3 regions of the Cellulomonas sp. ICMP 17802 genome follow, and region 1 is predicted to be linked to each of the others. Evidence: predicted binding sites of a transcription regulator. Region 1 holds the regulator's gene; each other region holds the start of a gene.
The links. Region 1 encodes HrcA, which represses chaperone genes, less so after heat shock. Its sites were predicted from a motif close to TTNGCACTCGNNNNNNNCGAGTGCNAA; they were not measured.

Region 1 (5,880 bases):
CGGCGACTTCTTCAAGTTCGTCGAGCCCGGGCCGGTCATCCTGACGGCCCTGATCCTCGCGCTGGTCAACGCGGTGCTGAACGCCGTCCCGTTCTTCGGCGGGCTGGCGGCGCTGGTGGTGAACTTCCTGCTGCTGTTCACCTTCTGGTTCGTCATCGACAAGCACCTCGAGCCGGTGGACGCCATCAAGGCCAGCTACCAGCTGGTCACGGCGAACCTGTCGACGACGATCCTGTTCTACCTGCTCGCGATCGTGGTCGTCATCGCGGGCGCGATCCTCTGCGGCGTGGGCCTGCTCGTCGCGGTGCCCGTCGTCCTGCTGGCGACGGCGTTCCTGTTCAAGCGGCTGCTCGGCGACCCGATCGCGGCCTGAGCACGCGCGTGCCGTGCCCGGCCGGGGATGTCCCCGGCCGGGCACGGTCACGTCGTGACGAAGTCGATGAGCTCCTCGACGCGGCCCAGCAGGCTGGGCTCGAGATCGGCGTAGCTGCGCACCGAGCGCAGGATCCGCTGCCACGCGCGCGCGACGTCGGCCTGCTCGTCGGCGGGCCAGCCGAGCTCGCGCAGGATGCCGTGCTTCCACTCGGTGCCGCGCTCGATGACGGGCCACGCCGACAGGCCGACGCGCTCCGGCCGGACGGCCTGCCACACGTCGACGTAGGGGTGCCCGAGCACGAGGACAGAGCCGGCGGGGTGCCCGCGCACGGCGTCCGCGGCGATCCGGCTCTCCTTCGAGCCGGTGACCAGGTGGTCCACGAGCACCCCGACGCGGCGGTCGGGCCCGGGACCGAAGTCACGGAGGGCGTCGGCCAGGTTGTCGACGCCGTCCAGCAGCTCGACCACGACGCCCTCGAGCCGCAGGTCGTCGCCCCAGACCTTCTCCACCAGCTCGGCGTCGTGCTTGCCCTCGACCCAGATCCGGCTGCCGCGCGCCACGCGGGCGCGGGCGTCGTGCACCGCGACGGAGCCCGAGGCCGTGCGGGTCGGTCGTGCGGGCGCCGGGGCGCGGACGGGCGCCGTGAGGGCGACGGGCTCGCCGTCGAGCCAGAAGCCCCGGCCCAGCGGGAAGGTGCGGGTGCGGCCGCGGCGGTCCTCGAGGACGACCACGTGCTGGCCGCCGGACTTCTCGACGCGGACGACCGCGCCGACCCACCCCGTGGTGACCTCCTCGACCACCAGGCCGGTCTCGGCGGGCTGCGGGCGGCTGGTGCGGGCGGGTCGGTGGTGCGTCGAGCCGGAGCCCCCGAGCACGTCCGAGCCGTAGCGGTCGTCGTTCACCCGGGCAGCGTAGAGGGGTGCGCGGCCCGCGCCGGGCAGCCGCCCCGTGGGTGTCGGCTCCGCGGCGTAGCATTGGCACTCCCGCGCGGGGAGTGCTACCCCGGCCGGGGCTGGGCGGGGCAGGACCACCCGACGACGGAGGAGGCGACATGAGCGAGGACCGGCGGCTGGACGTGCTGCGCGCGATCGTCGAGGACTACGTCGCCACCAAGGAGCCCGTGGGCTCGCGCGCGCTGGTCGAGCGGCACGCGCTCGGCGTCTCGCCCGCGACCATCCGCAACGACATGGCCGCGCTCGAGGAGGGCGGCTACATCGCCCAGCCGCACACGTCGGCCGGTCGCGTGCCGACGGACAAGGGCTACCGGCTGTTCGTCGACCAGCTCTCGACCGTCAAGCCGCTGTCCAGCCCCGAACGTCGGGCCATCGGCGCGTTCCTCGAGAGCGCGCAGGACCTGGACGACGTGGTCGACCGCGCCGTGCGCCTCATCGCGCAGCTGACGCAGCAGGTCGCCGTCGTGCAGTACCCGTCGCTGCGCCGGTCGGCGCTGCGGCACGTCGAGCTGGTCCCGGTCGGGGCGCGGCACCTGCTCGTGGTCCTCATCACCGACACCGGCCGGGTCGAGCAGCGCACGCTCGAGCTCGGCGCGGACGTCGACCCGGCGGTCGTCGCGCGCCTGCGGTCCCGCCTCAACGTCAGCGCGGCCGGGCGCCGGCTCTCCGAGCTGCCGGTGGCGCTGGGCGAGCTCTCCGCCGCCTTCGCCCCTGGGGACCAGGCGCTCGTGGCGGCGGTCGTCGACGTCGTCGAGGAGACGCTGGCGCAGGAGAGCGAGGAACGCGTCGTGCTCGCCGGCACCGCCAACCTCGCGCGCGCCGGCGGCACGGACGTGCGGTCGATCGGCGCGGTCCTCGAGGCGCTCGAGGAGCAGGTGGTGCTGCTGCGCCTGTTCTCGGAGATGGCGGAGGACTCGGCCACGGTGGCCGTGCGCATCGGCCGCGAGAACCAGCACGACGGGCTGTTCGAGACCAGCTTCGTGACCACCGGCTACGGCGACGAGGGCGGGGGGTCCGTGGCCCGCCTGGGCTCCATCGGCCCGCTGCGGATGGACTACCCCGGCACCATGTCGGCGGTCCGCGCGGTCGCCCGCTACCTGACGCGCATCCTCGCGCAATGACCCTGTCAACCAGTGACCCTGTCAACGACAGCTGGAAGTGAGCACCCCCTCCCGTGACCGACTACTACGAGGTCCTCGGCGTCCCGCGTGACGCCAGCCCCGAGCAGATCAAGAAGGCGTACCGCAAGCTCGCGCGCGAGCACCACCCCGACGTCGCCGGCGCGGACGGTGGTTCCGAGGACACGTTCAAGGACGTGTCGCGGGCGTACGACGTGCTCGGCAACCCCGAGAAGCGCCGGGCGTACGACCTCGGCGGCGACCCGTCCTCGCCCGGCGGGGGGATGGGCGGCGGCTTCGGCTTCCAGGACATCTTCGAGACGTTCTTCGGAGCGGCGACCGGTGCCGCGCAGCAGCGCGGGCCGATCCCGCGCGCCCGGCGCGGGCAGGACGCGCTCGTCCGGCTCGACCTCGACCTGGCGGACGTCACCTTCGGCGTCCACAAGGACGTGCTGGTCGACACCGCGGTGCTCTGCCCGACCTGCAGCGGCTCGTGCTGCCGGCCGGGGACGTCGCCGCGCACCTGCGAGGTCTGCGGGGGACGCGGCTCGGTCCAGCGGGTCGCGCGGTCGTTCCTCGGCCAGGTCATGACCACGCAGCCCTGCGCCGCGTGCCACGGGTTCGGCACCGTCATCCCCGAGCCCTGCACGGAGTGCTCCGGCGAGGGTCGGGTCCGGTCCCGCCGCACGCTCAGCGTCGACGTCCCCGCGGGGGTCGACACGGGCACCCGGATCAAGCTGACGGGGCAGGGCGAGGTCGGCCCGGCCGGCGGCCCAGCGGGCGACGTCTACCTCGAGGTGCGCGAGCGCAAGCACGACACGTTCGTGCGGCGCGGCGACGACCTGCACGCGACGCTCGAGGTCCCCATGACGGCGGCGGCGCTGGGCACGGTGCTCACGCTCGACACCCTCGACGGCGCCCAGGAGGTCGACCTGCGACCGGGCACCCAGCCGGCCCAGGTGGTGACCCTCAAGGGCCTCGGCGTCGGCCACCTGCACGGCACCGGCCGCGGCGACCTGCACGTCCACGTCGAGGTGCACGTGCCGACGGCGATGGACGAGGAGCAGGCCGAGCTGCTGCGGCGGCTGGCCACGCTGCGGGGCGAGGAGCGTCCGGAGGCGCGGCTCGCCGCGTCGAACACGGGCGTGTTCGCCAAGCTGCGCGACAAGCTCTCGGGCCGCTGAGCATGCCGGCGCCGGCCGCGTCATGAGCGCGCCCGTCTTCCTCGCCGACCCCGGCTCGCTCGACGCGGTGGCCGACGGCGGCACGTACCTGCTCGGAGGGACCGAGGGTCGGCACGCCGGCGTCGTGCAGCGCCGCGGACCGGGCGAGCGCGTGGACGTGGTCGACGGCGCCGGGGTGCGCCTGGTCGGCGTCGTCGGAGCCGTGACCGCCGACGGCGTGCTCGTCCAGGTGCAGCGCAGGGTGGTCGAGCCGCGACCCCAGGTCGCGCTGGTGCTCGTGCAGGCGCTGGCCAAGGGCGACCGGGACGAGATGGCGATCGAGGCGGCCACGGAGGTCGGCGTCGACGCGGTGGTGCCGTGGCAGGCAGAGCGGTCGATCGTCGTGTGGCGCGGTGACCGGGCCGCCAAGAGCCGGGCGCGCTGGCTCGGCACGGTCCGGGCGGCCGCCAAGCAGTCGCGGCGGGCGCACGTGCCCGACGTCGGTGTCGCCCTCGACGGCCGCGGCCTGGTCGAGCGCGTCCGGGATGTCGTGGCGGCCGGCGGCGCCGCGCTCGTGCTGCACGAGGACGCGACCGAGGCCATCGCGGCCGTGGGCCTGCCCGACGTGGGGGAGTGCCTGGTGGTGGTCGGACCCGAGGGCGGGATCGGCGACGCCGAGCTCGCCCGGCTGGTCGAGGCGGGGGCGCGCGCCGTCCGCCTCGGGCCGCACGTGCTGCGGACGTCGACCGCGGGCCCCGTGGCCCTGGCCCTGCTGGCCCAGCGGCTGGGACGCTGGGGCTGACGCGGGGATTGGTGTGGGCACCGCCTCGTAGACTGTCGGTGTCCGTCCCGCACGCCCGCACCTGACGGCATCTGAGCAAAGGAGCGCACGGCGCACGCCGAGCACATGGCCGAGTCCACATCCGCACCGCGCTCCTCTGGCACGCCCGCGCGCGTCGAGCACAGGATCAGCGTCCCCTCCGAGGTCTCCATGGTCGAGCTCCTCGGCCTGCGGGACGAGGTGCTCCGCACCATCGAGTCCGGGTTCACCACGGTCGACATCCACGTCCGCGGCAACGAGGTCACGCTCGCCGGCCCTGTCGGCGACGTGGCTCTGGTGTCCCGGCTGGTCGACGAGCTGGTCGAGATGGCGGCGGGCGGCACGCCGCTGACCCCCGACGTCGTCACCCGGTCCGTCGCCATGCTCACCGCCGCGTCGACCGCCCGGCCGGCGGCCGTGCTGTCGTTCAACATCCTCACCGGCCGCGGCCGCACCATCCGCGCCAAGACGTCCGGCCAGAAGGACTACGTCGACGCGATCGACCGGCACACCGTGACGTTCGGCATCGGGCCCGCGGGCACCGGCAAGACGTATCTCGCGATGGCCAAGGCCGTGCAGGCGCTGCAGGACCGCAAGGTGCACCGGATCGTGCTCACGCGGCCCGCGGTCGAGGCGGGCGAGCGGCTCGGCTTCCTGCCCGGCAACCTCTCGGACAAGATCGACCCCTACCTGCGGCCGCTGTACGACGCGCTGCACGACATGGTCGACGCCGAGTCCATCCCGCGGCTCATGGAGGCGGGGACCATCGAGGTGGCCCCGCTGGCCTACATGCGCGGCCGCACGCTGAACGACGCGTTCATCATCCTCGACGAGGCGCAGAACACCTCCGTCGAGCAGATGAAGATGTTCCTCACCCGGCTGGGCTTCGGCTCCAAGGTCGTGGTGACGGGCGACATCACGCAGGTCGACCTGCCCTCGTCGCAGACGTCCGGGCTGCGCGTGGTCGAGCAGATCCTCGCGGGCGTCGAGGACGTCGCCTTCTGCCGCCTGACGTCGTCGGACGTGGTCCGGCACCGCCTGGTCAGCGACATCATCGACGCGTACGCGCGCTGGGACAGGAGCTGAGGCGGCCATGAGCGTCGAGGTCAACAACGAGTCCGGGTACGACGTCGACGAGGCGGAGTTCGCCGCCCTGGCGCGCTACGTGCTCGACGAGATGCACGTGCACCCGCAGACGGACGTGTCGATCCTGCTCGTCGGCACCGACGTGATGACCGACCTGCACGTGAAGTGGATGGACGAGCCCGGCCCCACCGACGTGCTGTCCTTCCCGATGGACGAGCTGCGCCCCGGACGAGAGGGCGACCCGACCCCGGCCGGCCTGCTGGGCGACGTCGTGCTCTGCCCCGAGGTCGCCGCGCAGCAGGCGCGCACCGCGGGTCACTCGACGGCGGAGGAGCTGCTGCTCCTGACCACCCACGGGATCCTG
Region 2 (7,825 bases), on a different contig from region 1:
TCGCCGGCCGATCCCGGTCGCGTCACAGCCGGCGATACCCTCGACGGATGCCGCACCTGCGCCCTCTCGACCAGTCGTCGAAGCTCAAGAACGTGCTCTACGAGATCCGCGGGTCCGCCCTGGACGAGGTCGTGCGGCTCGAGGCGGAGGGCCACACGATCCTGCGGCTCAACACCGGCAACCCCGCCGCGTTCGGGTTCGAGGCACCCCACCAGATCGTCCGCGACGTCATCGCCGCCATCCCGCACGCGCACGGCTACACCGACTCGCGCGGCATCCTCAGCGCGCGCCGCGCCGTGGTCACGCGGTACGAGACCGAGCCGGGCTTTCCCGAGATCGACGTCGACGACGTGTACCTGGGCAACGGCGTCTCCGAGCTCATCACGATGGTCATGCAGGCGCTGCTGGACGAGGGCGACGAGGTGCTCATCCCCTCGCCGGACTACCCGCTGTGGACGGCCATGACCTCGCTGTCCGACGGCGTCCCGGTGCACTACCGCTGCGACGAGTCCGCCGGCTGGGAGCCTGACCTCGAGCACCTGCGCTCGCTGGTCAGCCCGCGCACCAAGGCCATCGTCGTCATCAACCCGAACAACCCCACGGGCGCCGTCTACTCGCGCGAGGTGCTCGAGGGCATCGCGGCCATCGCCCGCGAGCACAGCCTGCTGGTGCTCTCCGACGAGATCTACGACCGGATCCTGTTCGACGGCGCGCGGCACATCCCGATGGCGACGGTCGCGCCGGACCTGCTCTGCCTGACGTTCAACGGCCTGTCCAAGACCTACCGCGTGGCCGGCTACCGGTCCGGGTGGCTCGTCGTCACCGGCCCGCGCGAGCACGCCACCGGCTTCCTCGAGGGCATCACCCTGCTGGCGTCGACCCGCCTGTGCCCCAACGTGCCGGCGCAGCACGCGGTCCAGGCCGCGCTGGGCGGCGTGCAGAGCATCGACGCCCTCATCGCCCCCGGAGGCCGCCTGCACGAGCAGCGCGACGTGGCCTACCGCGGCCTGACCTCGATCCCGGGCGTCGACTGCGTCCGCCCCGACGGCGCGCTGTACCTGTTCCCGCGGCTGGACCCGGAGGTGCACGAGATCCACGACGACGCCCGCCTGGTGTACGACCTTCTGGTCAGCGAGCACATCCTGCTGGTGCAGGGCACGGGCTTCAACTGGCCCACCCCGGACCACCTGCGCATCGTCACGCTGCCCGAGGCCCGCGTCCTGGCGGAGGCGATCGAGCGCATGGGCAACTTCCTGAGCAGCTACCGCCAGTAGACGGACGGGCAAGGCCGGGGACAGCGAACGGGCCGGCCACCCGAAGGTGACCGACCCGTTCGACCGTGCTACGTGCTCAGCACTTCAGCTGCGGATCAGAACCCGCCGCCGAAGTCCTCGCCGCCACCGCCGGCCGGCGCCTGGTTGCGCTCCGGCTTGTCGGCCACGACGGCCTCGGTGGTGAGGAAGAGCGCGGCGATCGAGGCCGCGTTCTGCAGGGCGGAGCGCGTGACCTTCACCGGGTCGTTGACGCCCGCGGCGAGCAGGTCCTCGTACGTGTTGGTCGCGGCGTTGAGGCCGTGACCCACGGGGAGGTTGCGCACCTTCTCGACGACGACGCCACCCTCGAGACCGGCGTTGATCGCGATCTGCTTGAGCGGGGCCTCGATCGCGAGCTTCACGATCTGCGCACCGGTCGCCTCGTCGCCCTCGAGCTTGAGGCCCTCGAACGCGGTCTTGCCGGCCTGGATGAGCGCCACGCCACCACCGGCGACGATGCCCTCCTCGACGGCCGCCTTGGCGTTGCGCACGGCGTCCTCGATGCGGTGCTTGCGCTCCTTGAGCTCGACCTCGGTGGCCGCGCCCGCCTTGATGACGGCGACGCCACCCGCGAGCTTGGCGAGGCGCTCCTGGAGCTTCTCGCGGTCGTAGTCCGAGTCCGAGTTCTCGATCTCGGCGCGGATCTGGGTGACGCGGCCCTGGATCTGGGCGGCGTCGCCGGAGCCCTCGACGATCGTGGTCTCGTCCTTGGTGACGACGATCTTGCGCGCCGTGCCGAGGACCTCGAGGCCCACCGTGTCGAGCTTGAGACCGACGGTCTCGGAGACGACCTGGCCGCCGGTGAGGATGGCCATGTCCTGCAGCATCGCCTTGCGGCGGTCGCCGAAGCCGGGGGCCTTGACGGCGACCGACTTGAACAGGCCACGGATCTTGTTGACGACGAGCGTGGCCAGGGCCTCGCCCTCGACGTCCTCGGCGACGATGAACAGCGGCTTGCCGGCCTGGATGACCTTCTCCAGCAGCGGCAGCAGGTCCTTGACGTTCGAGATCTTCGACTCGACGAGCAGGACGTACGCGTCCTCGAGGACGGCCTCCTGACGCTCCGGGTCGGTCACGAAGTACGCCGACAGGAAGCCCTTGTCGAAGCGCATGCCCTCGGTGAGCTCGAGCTCGAGGCCCAGCGCGCTGGACTCCTCGACCGTGATGACGCCTTCCTTGCCGACCTTGTCGAGCGCCTCGGCGATGAGGTCGCCGATCGCCTGGTCGCCGGCGGAGATGGCGGCCGTGGCGGCGATCTCCTCCTTGGTCTCGACGTCCTTCGCCTGCGCGAGCAGGGCAGCGGTGACGGCCTCGACGGCCTTCTCGATGCCCTTCTTCAGCGCGATCGGGTTGGCGCCGGCCGCGACGTTGCGCAGGCCCTCGCGCACGAGCGCCTGGGCGAGCACCGTGGCGGTGGTGGTGCCGTCGCCAGCGACGTCGTCCGTCTTCTTGGCGACCTCCTTGACGAGCTCCGCACCGATCTTCTCGAAGGGGTCCTCGAGGTCGATCTCCTTGGCGATGGAGACGCCGTCGTTGGTGATCGTGGGGGCGCCCCACTTCTTGTCCAGGACGACGTTGCGGCCCTTCGGGCCGAGGGTGACCTTGACGGTGTCGGCGAGGATGTTGAGTCCCCGCTCGATGCCGCGGCGGGCCTCCTCGTTGAAGGCAATGATCTTGGCCATGGGGCTGTGATCCTTCACTGGGTTCGGGTCGGCCGAGGGTGCCCGCGACGGACGGGCACGCCACTCGCGGTCTTGTCCCGCGTGCGACGGCCCTCACCGGACGGCCGGGGTGATTCTGTCACTCTCCACCGGAGAGTGCTAAGTCCAATGGTTAGCACTCGACCCCCGAGAGTGCAAGCAGCGTTCACTCTCGGCGAGGCCTCCGAGCAGCCCCGACGCCGCCCGTCGGCGCCCGGGAAGCCGGGCGCGCACCCCGTGGGAGCGGTGCCGGACTATCGTGCGCGTGTGCAAGGTCACGACGACGACGTCGACCCGGGCCCGGGCCTGGGCGAGCCCGGTACGCAGACGCGCGCCCGCGAACGCCGTGGACCGCGACGCCGGAGCGACGGGGCCGTGGCCGCCGCCGCGCTCGTCGTAGCCATGACGACGACGCTCGTGGCCACCGCGCCGACGGGCGCCGTCGCGACCGAGCCGCCTGCGGGGCACCCGGCGACCGAGGCCCACGCCTACGCGACGATCCCCCTGTACCTCGACGGCGTGACCACGCTGCCCGGTGGGCGCCGGGAGCCGCTCGCGGCCGGCACCGACATCACGTTCCTGGCGGGCACCCACGTCGTCGACCCCGCCGCGACGACCCTGGCGCGTGCGGTCGGCGGCCGGGTGGGGACCGGGCGGGGCGCCACCGCCCCGGCGGCCGCGACGATGGCCGGCCGGCAGCGCGCATGGCTGGCGTCGGGAACCGTGCCGGGGGCCGGGGGCCCGTACGAGGACATGGCGCGGGCGGCGCTGCTGGACCTTCACGCGCTGGTGCTCCCCGACGGCGCCGCCGTCGCGGCCTGGTCGGACAAGTGGCGGTACGTGTGGCCGCGCGACGCGTCGTTCGTCGCCGTCGCCCTGGCCCGCACCGGCCACGTGGACGACGCGCTCGAGATCCTCGGCTTCCTCGACCGCGTGCAGTCGCCCGACGGCTCGTTCCAGGCCCGCTACCTGCCCGACGGCTCGGGCCCGCCCGACGACCGCGGCGTGCAGACCGACGGCACGGGGTGGGTGCTGTGGGCCGCCGGTCTCGTCGTCGACGAGATCACGGACCCCGACGAGCGCGCCGAGGCCGTCGCGCGGCTGCACCCCCTGGTCGCCCGCTCGGCACGCCACGCGATCGCGCTGGTGGGCCGCGACGGCCTGCCGCCGGCGTCGCCCGACTACTGGGAGGTCCACGAGGACGCGCTCACGCTGGGCACCGTGGCTCCCCTGGTCGCGGGCCTGCAGCAGGCGTCACGCGTGCTCGGGCTGGCCGACGACGACGCGCTGGCGGCCGCGGCGTTCGACGCCTCGATCCGCAGCAAGGTGGCGGTCATCCGCACGTTCGGGCCCACCGGGTACGCGCGGTACGCGGTCGGCGGCCACGCGGACGCCGCCAGCGCGTTCCTGCTGCCCCCGTTCGTGACCACCGCCGTGCCCGGCGTCGAGGCCGCGTGGCGCGCGTCCGCCGTGGCGATGGTGCGGCCGGCCAACGGGCTGGCACCCGGCGCCGGGTGGCGCGACGACGGCGTCTCCTGGACCCCGCAGACGTCGCTCTACGCATGGGTGGCGGCCGAGAACGGCGACGCCGGGCTGGCCGACGGCTGGCTCACGTTCCTCGACAGCCATCGCACCGCGTCGGGGTCGCTGCCCGAGAAGGTCCTGGCCGACGGCTCGCCCGCGGCCGTCGCGCCCCTGGGCTGGAGCGCCGCCTGCGTGCTGCTCGCGCTCGACGCGCTGGACCGCGGGACCGTGCGGGCCGGGTGACACGCCGACGGGCCGCGCACCCGTCGGTGCACGGCCCGTCGGGGACGAGGGTCTGTCAGCAGCTCGCGCCCCGGAGTCCGGCGTCAGTGGCCGGCTCGTCAGAGGCCGGCTCGTCAGAGGCCGCGGACCTGCTCGGCCTGCGGCCCCTTGGTCCCCTGGCCCACCTCGAACTCGACGTCCTGCCCCTCCTCGAGGGAGCGGTAGCCGTCCGACTGGATGGCGCTGAAATGCACGAAGAGGTCCTGGCCTCCCCCTGCCGGGGTGATGAAGCCGTACCCCTTCTCCGCGTTGAACCACTTCACGATGCCCTGGGCCATCCCGTGCTCCTCGACGTCCGGTGCCACGCGCTCCGCCGGCGCCTGGTGCGCGTGAGCCTAGTGGGAGCGGTCCGCGGCCGACCAGGGTCGTCTCGGACCGGGCCCCGGGTCCGGAAGAGGGACCGGGTCAGGCGCCGGGTTTGCTGGTGAGCACCACGGAGACGCCCGTGCCGGCGTCGTCGGCCGAGAGCGTGACGGTGGTCAGACCGAGCGTGGCGGCGACGAGGTCGGCCGTGGCCTTCAGGTCCTCCGTCGCGTAGTACACGACCGAGTCGGCGGGGGCGGTGCCCGTGAAGTTGCCGGTGGTCACGGCCGTGAAGCCGGCGGCCGTGAGCTTCTCGGCCTGCGTGCCGGCCAGCCCGCTGATCTTCGCGGCGTTGAGCACGGTGACCGGGGTGTCCATCGCGGGCGCAGCCGCGCTCGGCTGGTCGGCCGGCGTGGTCTCGGTGGCGGTGTCCGTCGGCGACGTGGCTCCGTCGCTCGCGGTGTCGTCGGGCGTGCCGCTCGAGTCGGACGCGGGCGAGGACGCGCCGGGGAGCGCGGGCAGGTTGCCGTCACGCGCCGCGAGGTTCACCAGGACGAACGCCAGGGCCGGTGCCAGCACCAGCACGAGCAGGAACGGCCACCACCTGCTCCACGCGGATCGGGGTGCACGATGCACGCCGCGGGGGACGTCGGGGTTCGACGGGACGTCGAACTCGTCCTCGGGGTAGGAGTACTCCGCCTTGCTCACGCCGGACAGGCTAACGGCTCAGGCCGTGCGAACACGCCCAGCCCGGCCCCGAGGTGGGCCGTGTCACGTACGGGGATGACGCGCGCGCCGGTTTCAGGCGTCGCCGAGGCGGCGGGCCGTGCGGGCGCGCTGGCGCGAGGACCGCATGCGGCGCAGGCGCTTGATCAGCATCGGGTCGTGCGCGAGGGCCGCCGGGTCGTCGATCAGGGCGTTGAGCACCTGGTAGTACCGCGTGGCCGACATGTCGAACAGCTCGCGGATGGCCGACTCCTTGGCGCCCGCGTACTTCCACCACTGACGCTCGAAGGCGAGCACCTGCTCGTCCCGCTCGGAGAGACCGGAGGTGGCGGCACCGTGGACACTGCTGGGCTGCGGGAGCGATCCGATGACGATCGTCGCGGCGTCCATGCGTCCTCCTGTGCTCTCGCGGCAGTCCTGGTCAGGACCGGGGTGTCCGACGCCCGCCATCGTACGACCGTAATGACACGGGTGTCATTCCCGTCGGCGCGTCGTCGCCCGTGTGCCGCACGACTGCCCTACAGGTGCGCGCGCTCGGTACCCTCGCGGGCGTGACCGCCGCGCCCCTGGACCAGCTCGTCGCGCCCGACTGGGCCGTCGCCCTCGCCCCCGTCGAGCCGCAGATCCGCGCGGCCGGCCAGTTCCTGCGCGACGAGGTCGCGGCCGGCCGCGAGTACCTGCCCGCCGGCGACGCGGTGCTCCGGGCGTTCCGGCGGCCGCTGGCGGACGTGCGGGTGCTCGTCGTCGGCCAGGACCCCTACCCGACGCCGGGGCACCCGATGGGGCTCTCGTTCTCGGTGCAGCCCGACGTCCGCCCGCTGCCGCGGTCGCTGACCAACATCTTCACCGAGCTCGTCGCGGACGTCGGCGTCGAGCCGCCCCGCAACGGCGACCTGTCCCCGTGGGCGGACCAAGGCGTCATGCTGCTGAACAGGGTGCTCACCGTGCGCCCGGGCGCGCCCGCCTCGCACCGGCGGCAGGGCTGGGAGGCGGTGACCGACCGGGCCATCGCGGCCCTCGTCGAGCGCGGCGGCCCGCTGGTCGCGGTGCTCTGGGGCCGGGACGCGCAGTCGCTCAAGCCCGCGCTCGGGTCGGTGCCGACCGTGGAGAGCGTGCACCCGAGCCCCCTGTCGGCGAGCCGCGGGTTCTTCGGGTCCCGGCCGTTCTCGCGCGTCAACGAGCTCCTCGTGGCCCAGGGGGCCGCTCCGGTGGACTGGTCGCTGACCTGAGCAACAATGTGTCCGTGACTTCCTCGATCCCCCGCTGGTCCCGCTACGTCGCCATCGGCGACTCGTTCACCGAGGGCCTCTGGGACGACCCCGACGGCCGCGAGGCGCCGCAGCGCGGCTGGGCCGACCTGCTGGCCGCCCACCTGTCCGCGCGCCGCACCGCCGCCGGCGAGGAGCCGCTGCAATACGCGAACCTGGCCATCCGCGGGCGGCTGCTCAAGCCGATCCTGGTCGAGCAGGTCCCCGCGGCGCTCGCGCTCAAGCCCGACCTCGTGAGCCTGGTCGGCGGCGGCAACGACATCCTGCGGCCCACCGCCGACGTCGACCGCATGGCGCGCAACCTGGAGGCGGCCGTCGTGCGGCTGCGGACGGCCGGGGTCGACGTGCTGCTGGGCACCGGGGTCGACGCCGCCGACAGCCCGCTGGTCAAGGCCACCCGCAGCCGGGTCGCCATCTTCGACGCGCTCATCTGGTCGATGGCCCGGCGGCACGGCGCCTACATCGTCGACCTCTGGGGCATGCGCAGCCTGCGGGACTGGCGCATGTGGGCCGAGGACCGCATCCACCTCACCACCGACGGCCACGCCCGGGTGGCCCAGGCGGCCCTGGTCGGCCTCGGCCTGGAGCCCGACGACGCCGGCTGGGACGACCCGCTGACCCCCCTGCCGCCCACGCCGCGGATGCAGAAGGCCCGCGAGGACGCCGCCTGGGTGCGCGAGCACGTCTACCCGTGGGCGACCCGCCGCCT
Region 3 (14,763 bases), on a different contig from region 1:
ACATCGGGCCGCACGCGGTCCTCACGCCGCACGCCGGCGAGCTCGCCCGGCTGCTGAGCCAGCGCGGGGAGGACGTCGAGCGGGCCGCCGTCGAGGCCGAGCCGCTGCGCTGGGCGCGCCGCGCGCACGAGCTCACCGGGGCGACCGTGCTGCTCAAGGGTCCCGTGACGGTGGTCGCGGGGGCCCAGGGCGCCGCGTACGCCCAGGCGGACGCGCCCGCGTGGCTGTCGACCGCGGGGGCGGGCGACGTGCTCGCCGGCCTGCTGGGGGCGCTGCTGGCCGGGCGGGCGGACGCTATCCACGACGACCCGTCGCTCGCGGCGGCGCTCGCGGCGACGGCGGCGCTCGTGCACGGGCGCGCGGCGCACCGCGCCAACCCGGGCGGTCCGGTGGGCGCGCGCGACGTCGCCGACGCCCTGCCCGGCACGATTGCGGAGCTGCTCGACGCATGACGCTCCCGCCCGACCTCCGCGCCCGCGTCGAGGCACTGACGAGCAGCGGGCAGCGCCGGGTCCTCGGCATCGCCGGCGCGCCCGGGGCCGGCAAGTCGACGGTCGCCGCGGAGGTGGTCGCGGCCGTGGGACCCGCCGCGGTCGTGGTGCCGATGGACGGGTTCCACCTGGCGCAGTCCGAGCTCGAGCGGATCGGTCGCGCCGACCGCAAGGGCGCTCCGGACACGTTCGACGCCGACGGGTTCGTGGCGCTGCTGACCCGCCTGCACCGGTCCGAGCGGACCGTCTACGCGCCCGAGTACCGCCGCGACCTGCGCAACCCCGTCGCCGGCGCGATCGCGGTGCCGCCGGAGACGGTGCTCGTCGTGGTCGAGGGGAACTACCTGCTGCTCGACGACCACGGGTTCGGCCCGGTCGCCGGTCTGCTCGACGAGTCGTGGTTCCTCGCACCCGACGACGCCGTGCGGCTGGACCGGCTGGTGGCCCGGCACGAGGCGTTCGGCAAGTCGCCCGAGGCGGCGCGGGCGTGGTCGCACGGTCCCGACGAGAGCAACGCCCGGCTCGTGGCCGCGACCGCCTCTCGCGCCGACGTCGTCGTGCGGCTCGCGTGACGGACGGTGCGAGACTGGGCGCCGTGAGCTACCCCGCACGCGCCGTCGTCGACCTCGCGGCCGTCCGCGCCAACGTCCGCTCGCTGGCCGCGCACGCCCCGACCGCCCAGGTGATGGGCGTGGTGAAGGCCGACGGCTACGGCCACGGCCTGCTGCCGACGGCCTCCGCCGCGATCGCCGGCGGCGCCACCTGGCTGGGCGCCGCGCAGATGGACGAGGCCCTCGCGCTGCGGCGCGGCGGGATCGTCGGCCCTCGCGTGCTGACCTGGCTCTACGCGCCCGGCGCCCCCCTGCGCGACGCCCTCGACGCGGACATCGACGTGTCCGTGTCCGCGCCCTGGGCGCTGCGCGAGCTTGCCGACGCCGCGCGCGCCGCGGGCCGTCCCGCGCGCGCGCACCTGAAGGTCGACACGGGGCTCGGGCGCAACGGCCTCACGCCGGACGACCTGGCCTCGCTGCTGCCGGAGGTCCTGCGGCTGCGCGCCGAGGGCGCGGTCGAGGTGGTGGGGCTGTGGAGCCACCTCGCGTTCGCCGACGAGCCCGAGCACCCCACGGTCAAGCTCCAGGCGGAGGTGTTCGCGGACGCGCTGCGGACCGTCGAGGGCGCCGGTGTGACGCTCGAGGTGCGGCACCTGGCCAACTCCGCGGCGACCCTGACGGCGCCCGGCATGCACTACGACCTCGTGCGGCCCGGCATCGCGGTCTACGGGCTGTCGCCGGTGCCGCAGCTGGGCGGCCCGGAGGACTTCGGGCTGGTGCCCGCCATGACTCTCGAGGCCGAGCTGGCGAACGTGAAGTCGGTGCCGGGCCGGCACGGGGTCTCGTACGCGCACCACTACGTCACCCCGGGCGACACCGTGCTCGGGCTGGTGCCGCTGGGGTACGCCGACGGCATCCCGCGGCACGCGTCCGGCACCCAGGAGCGGCCGGGCGGGCCGGTGCGCGTCGGGGGTCGCACCCTCGGCGTCGCCGGGCGCGTCTGCATGGACCAGGTGGTGGTCGACCTCGGTCCCGGGGCCACCGAGCGCGCGGGCGATCGCGTCGAGCTGTTCGGCACCGGCCACGACGGCGGCCCCACCGCGCAGGACTGGGCGGAGGTCGCGGGGACCATCTCGTACGAGATCGTCACGCGCGTCGGGGCGAGGGTCCCGCGGGTGCACGTGGACAGCGAGGCCGCGTCATGACCGTCGTCACCGTGCGGCTGCCCGACGCCGACGCCACCCGCGCGTACGGCCGGGCCCTGGCGGACGTGCTGCGGGCGGGCGACCTCGTGGTGCTCACGGGCGACCTGGGCGCCGGCAAGACGACCCTGACGCAGGGCATCGGGGCCGGGCTGCGCGTGCGCGGGCAGGTGGCGTCGCCCACCTTCATCATCGCGCGCGAGCACCCGCCGCTGGCCCGCGAGGACGGCAGCCGCGGCCCCACGCTCGTGCACGTCGACGCGTACCGGCTGGGCTCGCTCGACGAGGTGGACGCGCTCGACCTCGACGCGAGCCTGGACGAGGCCGTCACGGTGGTCGAGTGGGGCGAGGGGTGGGTCGAGTCGCTGGCGCAGGACCGGCTCGAGGTCACCCTCCAGCGGCCGCGCGGCGGGGCGCTGGCCGACGACGACCTCGACGACGCCGCGGCGGGGGAGCGCGTCGTCACGGTGCGCGCGGTGGGCCCCCGCTGGGCGGACGTCACGCTGCCCGACGCGGCACCGGTGGCAGGCTGAGCCCGTGCCCGTCCTCGCCCTCGACACCTCCGCCGCCGTCGCGGTGGCCCTGACCGACGACTCCGGTGCGGTGCTGGCCGCCCGCTCGGACGCCCAGCAGCGCCACCACGCCGAGCTGCTCACCCCGATGATCGCCGACGTCCTGGCCGAGGCCGGCGTGGACCGCCGGGCCCTGACCGCCGTGGTGGTCGGCACCGGTCCGGCGCCCTTCACCGGCCTGCGCGTCGGGCTGGTCACGGCCCGCACGCTGGCCCTCGCGCTCGGCATCCCGGTGCACGGCGTGCCCAGCCTGGACGCGCTCGCGGCCCGGGCGTCCCGGGTGCTCCCGCCGGGCACCGACGTGCTGGTCGCCACCGACGCGCGGCGTCGCGAGGTCTACTGGGCCACGTACCGGCTGGCCGGGGCGGGACGGATCGCGGTGCTGGCCGGGCCGGAGGTCGCCGCGGCGACCGACGTGGCCGCCGACCCCCGCGCCGCGGGCGCGCTCGCGATCGGGCGCGGCGCAGTGCTGTACCCGAACCTGGTGTCGGACACGGCGCCCGGGGTCGACCTGGACGGCCTCGGCCTCCTCGACCCCGACCCCTCGGAGCTGGCGCGCCTCGCGCTGCTGCGCGTCGCGGCCGGCGAGCAGCAGGGGACCGAGCCGCTCTACCTGCGGCGGCCGGACGCGGTGCCCCAGGCCGCGCGCAAGCGCGTGCTGGGATGACCGAGCAGCCGGGTGGCGTCGTCGTCCGCGCGCTGGGCCCGGCCGACCTGCCGGACCTCGAGCGCATGGAGATCGAGCTGTTCGGTCCGGCCGCGTGGTCGCCCGAGAGCCTGGCGTCGGAGATCGTCGGCGTCGGGCGGTGGTACGTGGGCGCGGTGGTCGACGGGACCCTGGTCGGCTACGCGGGACTGTGGTTCGACGGGTTCGACGCGCAGGTCATGACGATCGGGACCGACGAGCGGTTCCAGGGCCGCGGGCTCGGCCGGCGGATGCTCGAGAACCTGCTGGACCGCGCGCGCACGCTCGGCGCGGCCGTGGTGCTGCTCGAGGTACGCGTGGACAACGACCCCGCGATCCACCTGTACGAGAGCGTGGGCTTCGAGCGGCTCGGCAAGCGCCGGGCGTACTACCAGCCGGGGAACATCGACGCGTGGACCATGCGTCTGGACCTGCGCCGGGACGAGGGGGGAGCGGCATGACGAGGGACCCGCGAGACACGGTCCTCGTGGACGCCGAGGGGCTGGCCGCCGCGCTCGCGGGCGACGAGCCGCCCGTGCTGCTCGACGTCCGGTGGGCGCTGGGGCAGACCGACGGCCACGAGCAGTACCTGGCGGGACACGTGCCCGGCGCCGTGTTCGTCGACCTGGACACCGAGCTGGCCGGGCCGGCGTCCCCGCAGGACGGCCGGCACCCGCTGCCCGACCTGGCCCGGCTCGAGGCCGACGCACGGCGCTGGGGCGTGTCCGCCGAGCGGACGGTCGTGGCCTACGACGCCGTCGGCGGCACGTCCGCCGCGCGCGTCTGGTGGCTGCTGCGCTGGGCGGGGCTGACCGACGTGCGGCTGCTGGACGGCGGCCTGGCCGCGTGGACCGCCGCCGGGTTCCCGCTCGAGGCCGGGTCCGTGACGCCCGAGCCCGGGGACGTCGTGCTGGTGCCGGGCTCGCTGCCGACGATCGACGCGGACGAGGCGGCCGCGTGGACCGGGTCGCTGCTCGACGCCCGCGCCGCCGAGAGGTACCGGGGCGAGGTCGAGCCCGTCGACCCGCGCGCGGGCCACATCCCGGGCGCGTTGTCGGTGCCCACGGCGGGGAACCTGGGCGCCGACGGCACGTTCCTGCCCGACGAGCGGCTGCGGGAGCGGTTCGCGGGGCTGGTCGGGCCGGTCGCGGTGTACTGCGGGTCCGGCGTGACCGCCGCGCACGAGGTCGCGGCGCTCGCGTCGATCGGCGTCGAGGCCGCGCTGTACCCGGGGTCGTGGTCGCAGTGGTCGAACGACCCGGCGCGCCCGGCGGAGACGGGGGAGGCCGCGACCCCCTCGGGGATCGCGGCCTCCTGAGCCGGCCGGTCGGGCGCGCGGTCCGTCAGACCGTGAGCGCGGCCTGCGTGTAGGCGAGGCGCTCGGCGCGCGGGTGGTGCGTGCCGGCACCCTCGACGTGGCCGACGTTGACGACGAGGAGCGACTTCCAGCCGTTGTCGGCGAAGAACTCCTGGTCGATCCCCTGGGCGTCCATGCCGCCCATCGGGCCGGCGGCCAGGCCGGCGGCGCGCAGGCCGACGATGAGGTAGCCCGCCTGGATGAGCGCGTTGGTGCGCGCCATCGTCTCGCGCTGCTCGGGCTGACCCTCGAGCGCGCCGGCGAGCGCGGCCATGTGCGGCGCGAGCGTCGGGATGTGGGCGTGGAAGCCGGTGTCGGCGGCCAGGACCAGCGTGACGGGGGCGGCGAGCACGCGGTCGCGGTTGCCCTCGTTCATGTGGGCGGCCAGGCGCTGCCGGGCCTCCGGGGTGCGCACCACGAGCAGGCGCAGGGGGATGGTGTTGAGGGCGGTGGGGCCCCACTTCACCAGGTCGTACACCGCGGCGATCTGCTCGTCGCTGACCTCGTCGGGCGTGAACGCGGCGGCCGTGCGGGCCTCGCGGAACAGGAGGTCGGCGACGTCGTCGGCGACCGCCAGACCGGACGTGGGGAAGTCGAGACCGTCCAGGACGGTGGTGTCAGTGGTCATGCCTCGTTGAAGCGTCAACTATCCATGCTTGTTCCGGGCCTCGAGGTGGCGATCGTCACACCGTCGCGCCCGCCTATCCTGGTGCGCATGGCTGACCCCCTCGTGCTCGGGATCGAGACGTCCTGCGACGAGACCGGCGTCGCCCTCGTCCGCGGCTACGACCTGCTGGTCGACGCCGTCGCCAGCTCGGTGGACGAGCACGCGCGGTTCGGCGGCATCATCCCCGAGATCGCCTCGCGCGCCCACCTCGAGGCCATGGTCCCCACGATCGAGCGGGCGCTGGCCACGGCGGACGTCTCGCTGGGCGAGGTCGACGCGATCGCGGTGACCGCCGGTCCGGGCCTCGTCGGACCCCTGACCGTCGGCGCCTCGGCGGCCAAGGCGCTCGCGCTCGCGCTGGACAAGCCCCTGTACGGCGTCAACCACGTGATCGGCCACGCGGTGGTGGACGAGCTGGTCGACGGGGCGTTCCCGGAGCGCGTGATGGCGCTGGTGGTCTCGGGTGGTCACTCGTCGCTGCTGCTCATCGACGACACCGTGCGCGTGACGGAGCTGGGCTCGACGCTCGACGACGCCGCGGGGGAGGCCTTCGACAAGGTGGGCCGCCTGCTCGGGCTGCCGTACCCGGGCGGCCCGCACATCGACCGGCTCGCCCGCGAGGGGGACCCCACCGCGATCCGCTTCCCGCGCGGGCTCACCGCCGCCAAGGACCAGGCCGCGCACGCCGCCGACTTCTCGTTCTCGGGGCTCAAGACCGCCGTGGCCCGCTGGGTGGAGGCCCGGCAGGACGCCGGCCAGGCCGTGCCGCTGGAGGACGTCGCGGCGTCGTTCGCGGAGGCGGTGGCCGACGTGCTGACGGCCAAGACGATCGCCGCCTGCCGCGCGCACGGCGTGGACACCCTGGTGGTCGGCGGCGGGTTCTCCGCCAACTCGCAGCTGCGCGACATGGCGGCGAAGCGCTGCGCGGAGGCCGGCATCGAGCTGCGGATCCCGCCCATCCGGTACTGCACCGACAACGGCGCGATGATCGCGGCGCTCGGCTCGGCCGTGGTGCGCCGCGGCCTGCCCCCGTCGTCGCTGGACCTGCCGGTCGACTCGTCGATGCCGCTCACCCACGTGCTCGTCTGAGGACCTTCTGCCCTACCTCCTCGTGACGCCCCGGCGTGCCATGGGGGGAGGGGTCGCGCGCCGCGCGGCACCGGCGGTGAGGCGGTGGGTGTGGTGCGTGCGGGACGAGTCCTGGTGGCGGTGGCCTCGGCAGCGGTGCTGACCGGCTGCGTGACGGTGAACGAGCAGGCCGGGCCCGGCATGATGCACGGCCGCGGGGCCACCGTCGTGCGATCGACGTGCGCGCCGCCGGTCGACGCCTCCGGGTCGACCGTCGTGGTCATGCTCGGCGACGGCGGCATGATGCGCCGGATGCACGGCGGCACCGCGATGCTACGGGCGGTCCCCGCGACGGTCCCGGCGGGTCCGGTGACGCTGCTGGCCCAGAACATGGGCCGCCGCACGCACGAGCTCGTCGTGCTGCCGCTGGCTCCCGGTGAGTCCGTGGGTGAGCGGGCGGTGGGCGTCGACGGCACCGTGGACGAGACCGGCAGCCTGGGCGAGGCGTCGGCCCCGTGCGCCGAGGGGGCCGGCGACGGCCTCACGCCGGGCGCCGTCGGATGGGTGACGCTCGACCTCCCCGCGGGCCGGTACGAGCTGGTCTGCAACCTCCCGCGCCACTACGCGGCGGGCATGGTCGACGAGCTCGTCGTGACGGCGCGCTAGCCGGCTACAGCGGCCGGCCGGCCGCCATCTCGGCGACCAGCGAGCGGACGACCGCGTCGAGCTCGCCCGCGTGCCGTCGCGCCACCGCGCGCTGGCGCTGGTACGAGGCTCCCCGGCGCAGGATGACCCGCACCTGCTCGAGCTCGGCGGAGCAGCCGAGGCGCTCGGCCACCGGCGCGAGGTCGACCAGCCAGCGGCTCACGGCGTCGGTCACCAGCTCCTCGTCGCCGGCCGCGTTCGTGATGATGATCGCGTCCATGCCGTACCGCGCCGAGCGCCACTTGTTCTCCTGCGCGAACCACGGCGGCAGGGACGGCAGCGGCTCGCCGCGGTCGATCATGCCGGAGAAGTGCTCGACGAAGCAGTGCGTCAGGGCCGAGATCGCGGCGACCTCGAGCAGGTTCGACGCGCCGTCGGCGATCCGCATCTCGAGCGTCCCGAACCGCGGGGAGGGGCGGACGTCCCAGCGGATCTCGTCGAACTGGTCGATCACGCCCGTGTGCAGCATGTCGCCCACGTACTGCTCGAGCTGCGACCACTGCTCGAAGGCGAACGGCAGCCCCGCGGTGGGCAGCTGCTGGAAGAGCAGCGCACGGTTGGAGGCGTAGCCGGTGTCCTTGCCGCCCCAGAACGGGGACGACGCCGACAGGGACTGGATGTGCGCGAACACCGTGAGCATCGCGCGCGAGAGGGGCAGCACCTTGTCGCGGTCCTCGATGCCCACGTGCACGTGCACGCCGTAGATGAGCATCTGGCGGCCCCACCACTGCGTGCGGTCGATCAGCGTGGCGTACCGCTGCTTGTCGGTGACCTTCTGCTGCGCCCAGTGGGCGAACGGGTGCGTCGCGCTGCCCATGAGCTCGATGCGCAGGGGCGCCGCGGCGGCGCGCACCTCGTCGAGCGCGCGCTGCAGGTCGGCGGTGGCCTGCCCGATGGTGCGGCACTTGCCCGACCGGATCTCGACGGTGTTGAGCAGCAGCTCCTGCGTGATGAGGGGGTGCTCGCTGCCGTCGGCGGGTCGGACCGCCGCGAGGACGGCCTCGGCGGCCTGCCGCAGGTCCCCGGAGTCGGCGTCGACGAGCCCGACCTCCCACTCGATGCCGACGGAGGACCGCTCCGAGTGCGCGAACGGCAGGGTGACCGGCGCGGCCATCAGGCGGGCTCCACCACGAGCACCTGCTGGCTGCCCGCGACGCGGGTGAGGATGATCGTGCCCGTGGCGCTGCCGCGCAGGTCGAGCTGGCGGCGCAGCTGCTCGGGCACCACGGCGGTGCCGCGCTTCTTGATGGTCAGCTTGCCCACGTCGCGTCCTCGCAGGTACGTGCGGAGCCGCTTCAGGCCGAACGGCAGGGTGTCGAGCACGCGGTAGGCGGTCGCGGTCGGCACCGGCACCAGCGCGTCGGACGTCACGTAGGCGATCGTGGGGTCCACCAGCCGCCCGCGCACCTGGGCGGCGATCTCGCCGACCAGGCCGGCGCGGATCACGGCGCCGTCCGGCTCGTACAGGTAGCCACCGACCGGGCCTGTCGGCGGGCGCTCGTCGGAGGTCTGCTCGACCACGTGCGCCTCGCCGGCGCGCAGCACGAGCGCCGAGCGGCCGGGCCCCTCGGGGGCCAGCGGACCGAACCAGAGGCCCACCTCGACCACGTCGCCGTCCACGGAGACCCACTGCGCGTGGGCGTCCGCGGGCAGTGCGGTGTGGGGGATGCCGGGCCCGAGCTTGAGGCCGAGCGCGGGGATCGCCTCCCGCAGGGCGAGGACGGCGTCCAGCGGGGGCTCGTAGGCGGCCGGGTCGAACACGCGGCTTCCCGACGAGGTGCGCCGGGCCGGGTCGGCGTAGACCCCGTCGACTCCTTCGGCCGCCAGGTCGAGCGCGAGCCCGTCGCCGTGGCGGACCACCGCGTCGGGGAAGTGCCGCAGGTTGACGGTCGCGATCGCCGCGGTGGCCTCGTCGCGGTCGATGGCGAGCACGCGCAGCCCGATGCCCGCGACAGCCATGGCGTCGGCGCCGATGCCGCACGTGAGGTCCGCGACCAGCGTGCTGCCGGCGTCGCGGAACCGGCGGGCGTGGTGCGCCGCGACGGTGAGCCGGGTGGCCTGCTCGAGGCCGGCCGCGGTGAAGAGCATGCCGTCGGCGAACGTGCCGAACTTGGCGGCGGCCTTCGCGCGCAGGCGCGACTGGGTCAGGGCGGCGGCGACGAGCGCGGGGTCGATGCCCTCGTCGCGCAGGCGTTCCGACAACGCCATCGTGCGGGCCTCGTCGTACGGCGGCAGCGCCGACAGCAGGGCCCAGCCCGCGGGGCTGAGCAGCTGGGCGATGCCGTCGCGATCCATGCCGCGATCCTCGCACGCAGCGCCGCTCCGGGGGCGGGTCCGCGGGGCTTGCTGGCACTCGCCTTGACCGAGTGCTAACCGGTTCCTAGAGTGAGTCGCTGGCACTCTCCCGGTGAGTGTGCCAGCTGCGCTCCAGGCCACGGCACCCGCGACGACGTGACCCGACAGCGCGCACGAACCTCAGAGAACTACTCACATGCGAAGGGGAGGTCCGCTGTGTCGGTCTCCATCAAGCCCCTCGAGGACCGGATCGTCGTCAAGACGCTCGAGGCAGAGACGACGACCGCTTCCGGTCTCGTCATCCCGGACAGCGCCAAGGAGAAGCCCCAGGAGGGCGAGGTCCTGGCGGTCGGACCCGGCCGTGTCGACGACAACGGCGTCCGGATCCCGCTCGACGTCGCCGTCGGCGACAAGGTCATCTACTCGAAGTACGGCGGCACCGAGGTCAAGTACTCGGGCGAGGAGTTCCTCATCCTCTCGGCCCGCGACATCCTCGCGATCGTCGTCAAGTGATCTGAGGGGCGCCCGCGCCCCGCACGAGAAGGCCCCCACGGCGTCGCCGTGGGGGCCTTCTCGTCGTCTCGCACGGCCTTCTCGTCGTCGGGCGCGGAAGAGCCCTCCCCTCGTCGTGCCTGGAGGGGAGGGCTCTGGTGCGTGGTGCCGGCGGTCAGCCGACGCGGGTGGCGCGGCCGCGCTGGGCGAGCACCGCGGCGCGCTCGTCCTCGGACAGCCCGCCCCAGACGCCGTAGGGCTCGCGCACGGCGAGCGACTGCTCGAGGCACTGCTTGATCACCGGGCACGTGGCGCAGATGGCCTTGGCGGCCTCGGCGCGACGGCGGCGGGCCGATCCGCGCTCACCCTCGGGGTGGAAGAACAGGTCCTGGTCCTCGTCACGGCAGGCACCGTCGAACTGCCACTCCCACAGGTCCATCACCGGTCCGGGAAGGCGCGAGATCTCGGCCATGAGTTCCTCCTCAGTCTGTCCGCCGCGCCGCCGGGTGGGCAGCTGCGCCGGGAAGGTCGTGAACACGGGATTCCCGTGCGAGTTGCGCTTGGTGGAGATCCGTACGGGTGGGGCGTTGGTGAGGACGTTACAACCGCGCCAGAAGTTGTTCAAGACCGTGTCACACATTCGTGCGATGACGCGATTGTCGATGAACGCCCAGCTCGGCGTGTCGCGCGGCGACACGCCAGAACGGGCCGAATCCTCCGGGCCTGGCAGAATCGCGCCATGGTGACGCGCGAGGACGACGAACCGGCGGGACCGCCGACGCCGGCCCTCGCTGTCGCCGCCGTCGCGCGCAGGCTCGGGGTCGCACCCGCGACGCTGCGCACGTGGGACCGCCGGTACGGGCTGGGGCCCTCCGAGCACTCGGCGGGCGCGCACCGTCGCTACTCCGCGGTCGACGTCGAGCGGCTGCTCGTGATGCGGCGCCTCACGCTGGACGGGGTCGCCCCCGCGGAGTCGGCGCGCATCGCGCTGGCAACCGACGTCTCCGCCACGCCGTCCCACGACGGCGGGGAGGTCGCCGCGACCCCCACGGCGGTCGTCGACGCCTCCCTGGCCGGGGACGTCGAGCGGTGCGCGCGGCTGCTCGCGCTCGAGCCGGGCGCGGACGTGGTCGACTGGTGGACCGGTCTGGTCGAGCCGGCGCTGGCCGCGCTGGCCCGGCGGACGGTGGTGGACCCGCCCGGTGTGGACGCGGTCGCCGCCGTCCACGGGGGAGTGCTGGCGGCGCTCCGGGCGCGGCCCGCCCCGCTGGCGGGCTCGGGCCGGCCGGTCGTCCTGGTCCTCGTCGCGCCCCGGGAGGCCCGGCCGCTCGTCGCGCACGCCCTCGCCGGCGCCCTGGCCGCGCGCGGCGTCGACGCCCGGATCGTCGGCGGGCCGGTCGGGGCGCACCACGCCGTCGAGCTGGCCGCGATGACCCGGACGCGCGCGGTGGTGACGATCGGCGAGCGCGCCGACGCGGACCTCGAGGTGGTGGACCGGCTGGCCGTCGAGCAGCCGGAGCTGGCGCAGTTCGTGATGGTCCCCGAGGGCGCCGCCGGCGCCGTTCCGCTGGGCCGGTCGGTGCACCGCGCGCGCTCGTTCACGGGGCTGCTGCACGAGGTGCTGGCGGTCGCGACGACGGGTGTCGAGCGCTGAACGGACGAATCGCCACCGCCGAGTGGGGGAGACATTCCTCGCAGGCGGCTCATGGGCGGACGAAGCCCCGCCCGCAGCGGGTGGGGTTCGCCACAACGGCTAACTTCCGCGGGATCGTCGGCCGATAGACGTCAGGTGCCCCGGACGGGGCCCGAGAGGGGAACACTCATGGCGGGAGTCGTGGTCTGTCACGGCTCGGCGGTCGTTCGAGAGCGGCTCGTCGTGACCTCCATCGGCGTGCCTGCGCTCGGTCCGGTCCGTGCGGCGTCGTCGGTGGACGAGCTGCTGAGCCTGGCGCGGCGCATGCCGCCGACCGTGGTGCTGCTCGACGCGCACCTGGCTGCGCCCGGGGCGATCGAGGCGATCCGTCGCCTGCGCGCCGTGGCGCCCGCCGCCGCGATCGTGCTGCTCGCGCTCCCGGACGACACCGTGGCGCTCGACCGGGCGCTCGCGCTCGGCGCCCGTGGCTTCCTCGCTCCTGACGTCGGCCGCGCCGAGCTGTCCGCGGTCGCCGCGCACGTGCTCGCCAGCCCGGTCCTCCCGGCCCCGGCCGGTCAGCGCACCCCGCCCGTCGACGTGCCCAGCCAGGGCGGCTTCCGCGGAGACGCGCGGACGCCGTCGGAGGGCGTGCCCGTCGTGCCCGCCTCGGCGCCCGACGCGAACGTCGCACCCGCCGCCGCGCCCACCACGGGCGCGATCCCGGGCGTGCCGCTGACCAAGCGGGAGATCGAGGTGCTCACCGGCATGAGCCACGGCCGGTCGAACGCGCAGATCGGCGCCGAGCTCTACCTCTCCGAGGACACGGTCAAGACGCACGCGCGCCGGCTGTTCCGCAAGCTGGGCGCCAACGACCGGGCACAGGCCGTGGCGATCGGACTGCGCCGGGGGCTGATCCGGTAGTTCCGAGCACGTATCCTTGCCGGATGACGGAGCACTCGCCTGCCGACCCGTTCGCCCGCATCGGGCTCACCTACGACGACGTGCTCCTCCTGCCGGGGGAGACGGACGTCATCCCGAGCGAGGTGGACACCACCTCGCGGCTGACGCGCGAGATCTCCGTGCGCGTGCCGCTGCTCTCCGCCGCCATGGACACCGTCACCGAGTCGCGCATGGCCATCGCCATGGCGCGCCAGGGCGGCATCGGGATCCTGCATCGCAACCTGTCGATCGAGGACCAGGCGCACCAGGTCGACCTGGTGAAGCGCTCCGAGTCGGGCATGATCACCGACCCCGTGACGGTCGGTCCGGACGCGACGCTCGCGGAGCTGGACCACCTGTGCGGCATCTACCGGGTGTCCGGCCTGCCGGTCATCGCCGAGAACGGGCTGCTGCTCGGCATCATCACCAACCGCGACCTGCGCTTCGTGCCCGGCGGGGAGTTCGAGACGCGCCGCGTGCGCGAGATCATGACGCCGATGCCGCTGGTCACCGCGCCCGTGGGCATCGCCCGCGACGACGCCGCCGCGCTGCTGGCCAAGCACAAGATCGAGAAGCTCCCGCTGGTCGACGACGCCGGGATCCTGCGCGGCCTCATCACCGTCAAGGACTTCGTGAAGTCCGAGCAGTACCCCGACGCCACCAAGGACGGCGAGGGCCGCCTGGTGGTCGGCGCCGCGATCGGGTTCTTCGGTGACGCCTGGGAGCGGGCGACCGCGCTGGTCGAGGCCGGCGTGGACGCGCTCGTCGTCGACACGGCCAACGGCCACGCCCGGCTCATGCTCGACATGGTCCGCCGCCTCAAGTCCGACCCGTCCACCCGCCACGTGCAGGTCATCGGCGGCAACGTCGCGACGACCCCCGGCGCGCAGGCGCTGGTCGACGCGGGGGTCGACGCCGTGAAGGTCGGGGTCGGGCCGGGATCCATCTGCACCACCCGGGTGGTCGCCGGCGTCGGCGTCCCGCAGGTCACCGCGATCTACGACGCCGCCCGCGCGTGCAAGCCGGCCGGCGTGCCGGTCATCGGCGACGGCGGCCTGCAGTACTCCGGCGACATCGCGAAGGCGCTCGTGGCCGGTGCGGACACGGTCATGCTCGGCTCGCTGCTGGCCGGCTGCGACGAGTCGCCGGGCGAGCTCGTGTTCGTCAACGGCAAGCAGTTCAAGCACTACCGCGGCATGGGCTCGCTCGGGGCGATGGCGTCGCGCGGCCGCATCTCGTACTCCAAGGACCGGTACTTCCAGGCCGACGTGTCGTCCGACGAGAAGATCGTGCCCGAGGGCATCGAAGGCCAGGTGCCGTACCGCGGGCCGCTGTCGGCCGTCGCGCACCAGCTCATCGGTGGCCTGCACCAGTCGATGTTCTACGTCGGCGCGCACACCATCCCGCAGCTGCAGGACCGCGGGAAGTTCATCCGGATCACCGCCGCGGGGCTCAAGGAGTCGCACCCGCACGACATCCAGATGACGGTCGAGGCGCCGAACTACACCGGCCGCTGACCCGCCCTCAGGGCAGCAGGGGCAGCTTCCCGACGATCTTGTCGACCCGGTTGCGCGGCCCGACGAGGCTGATCGCGGAGTACCGGGGCGCGTCCGTCGTCGACACCGCGGCCAGGTACTCGTCGTAGACGCGGGTGTGCTGCGCCGACGCCGAGGGCCTCCGCACCTGGGCCGCCACGCTCCCCGAGGTGATCGGCGTGCTCGTCACCAGCGGGACGGAGGACTTCCTCCTGCACGTCGCCGTGGCCGGGAACACCGGCTCTGCGTCTTCGTGGTCGATCGGCTGACGGAGCGGTCCGAGGTCGCCGACGTGCGCACGTCGATCGTGTGCCAGTACCTGCGCAACGCTCGCGTCGAGCCGGTGGTCGAGCGCTGAGGCTTCACTGTTCTGGGTTCCCAGAAGGTGCGCGGCAGCCCGGGATTCATGAGGAATGCGCAGAGATGATTGTTCGACGCCCCTTTACCTTCCTTTCTGGCCCTGTGGATTAATGGGTTCCTGTCGGGGGCTGTGGGCGGCTCGGTGTGGCTCTGACCTGCGGGGACGGTGAGTCTTGTTCTCGTCTCACCATTCGAGCGATTGTCGCGGTGA

Region 2: groL (chaperonin GroEL) is a predicted target of HrcA. The motif match lies at 3,147-3,173, and genes of this name have one in related genera.
Region 3: groES (co-chaperone GroES) is a predicted target of HrcA. The motif match lies at 9,645-9,671, and genes of this name have one in related genera.

Annotation. Positions count from the first base shown of each region.
Region 1 is NZ_JBGFQZ010000041.1:18,679-24,558, reverse strand. Features, by position in the region: partial or broken gene AB5970_RS18110 (hypothetical protein) at 1-373, shown strand, start outside; gene AB5970_RS18105 (DUF3097 domain-containing protein) at 421-1,278, opposite strand; gene hrcA (heat-inducible transcriptional repressor HrcA) at 1,428-2,450, shown strand; gene dnaJ (molecular chaperone DnaJ) at 2,504-3,631, shown strand; gene AB5970_RS18090 (16S rRNA (uracil(1498)-N(3))-methyltransferase) at 3,654-4,412, shown strand; gene AB5970_RS18085 (PhoH family protein) at 4,518-5,516, shown strand; gene ybeY (rRNA maturation RNase YbeY) at 5,524-5,880, shown strand, end outside.
Region 2 is NZ_JBGFQZ010000001.1:602,789-610,613, reverse strand. Features, by position in the region: gene AB5970_RS03000 (pyridoxal phosphate-dependent aminotransferase) at 48-1,274, shown strand; gene groL (chaperonin GroEL) at 1,370-2,995, opposite strand; gene AB5970_RS02990 (glycoside hydrolase family 15) at 3,281-4,780, shown strand; gene AB5970_RS02985 (cold-shock protein) at 4,894-5,097, opposite strand; gene AB5970_RS02980 (LytR C-terminal domain-containing protein) at 5,225-5,830, opposite strand; gene AB5970_RS02975 (DUF3263 domain-containing protein) at 5,924-6,238, opposite strand; gene AB5970_RS02970 (uracil-DNA glycosylase) at 6,400-7,077, shown strand; gene AB5970_RS02965 (SGNH/GDSL hydrolase family protein) at 7,092-7,825, shown strand, end outside.
Region 3 is NZ_JBGFQZ010000029.1:680-15,442, forward strand. Features, by position in the region: partial or broken gene AB5970_RS16140 (bifunctional ADP-dependent NAD(P)H-hydrate dehydratase/NAD(P)H-hydrate epimerase) at 1-452, shown strand, start outside; gene AB5970_RS16145 (nucleoside/nucleotide kinase family protein) at 449-1,063, shown strand; gene alr (alanine racemase) at 1,087-2,247, shown strand; gene tsaE (tRNA (adenosine(37)-N6)-threonylcarbamoyltransferase complex ATPase subunit type 1 TsaE) at 2,244-2,777, shown strand; gene tsaB (tRNA (adenosine(37)-N6)-threonylcarbamoyltransferase complex dimerization subunit type 1 TsaB) at 2,782-3,483, shown strand; gene rimI (ribosomal protein S18-alanine N-acetyltransferase) at 3,480-3,962, shown strand; gene AB5970_RS16170 (sulfurtransferase) at 3,959-4,819, shown strand; gene AB5970_RS16175 (malonic semialdehyde reductase) at 4,845-5,486, opposite strand; gene tsaD (tRNA (adenosine(37)-N6)-threonylcarbamoyltransferase complex transferase subunit TsaD) at 5,574-6,614, shown strand; gene AB5970_RS16185 (hypothetical protein) at 6,708-7,259, shown strand; gene AB5970_RS16190 (glutamate--cysteine ligase) at 7,264-8,412, opposite strand; gene AB5970_RS16195 (class I SAM-dependent methyltransferase) at 8,412-9,593, opposite strand; gene groES (co-chaperone GroES) at 9,810-10,106, shown strand; gene AB5970_RS16205 (WhiB family transcriptional regulator) at 10,261-10,557, opposite strand; gene AB5970_RS16210 (MerR family transcriptional regulator) at 10,825-11,739, shown strand; gene AB5970_RS16215 (helix-turn-helix transcriptional regulator) at 11,908-12,639, shown strand; gene guaB (IMP dehydrogenase) at 12,663-14,174, shown strand; gene AB5970_RS16225 (DUF2000 family protein) at 14,182-14,382, opposite strand.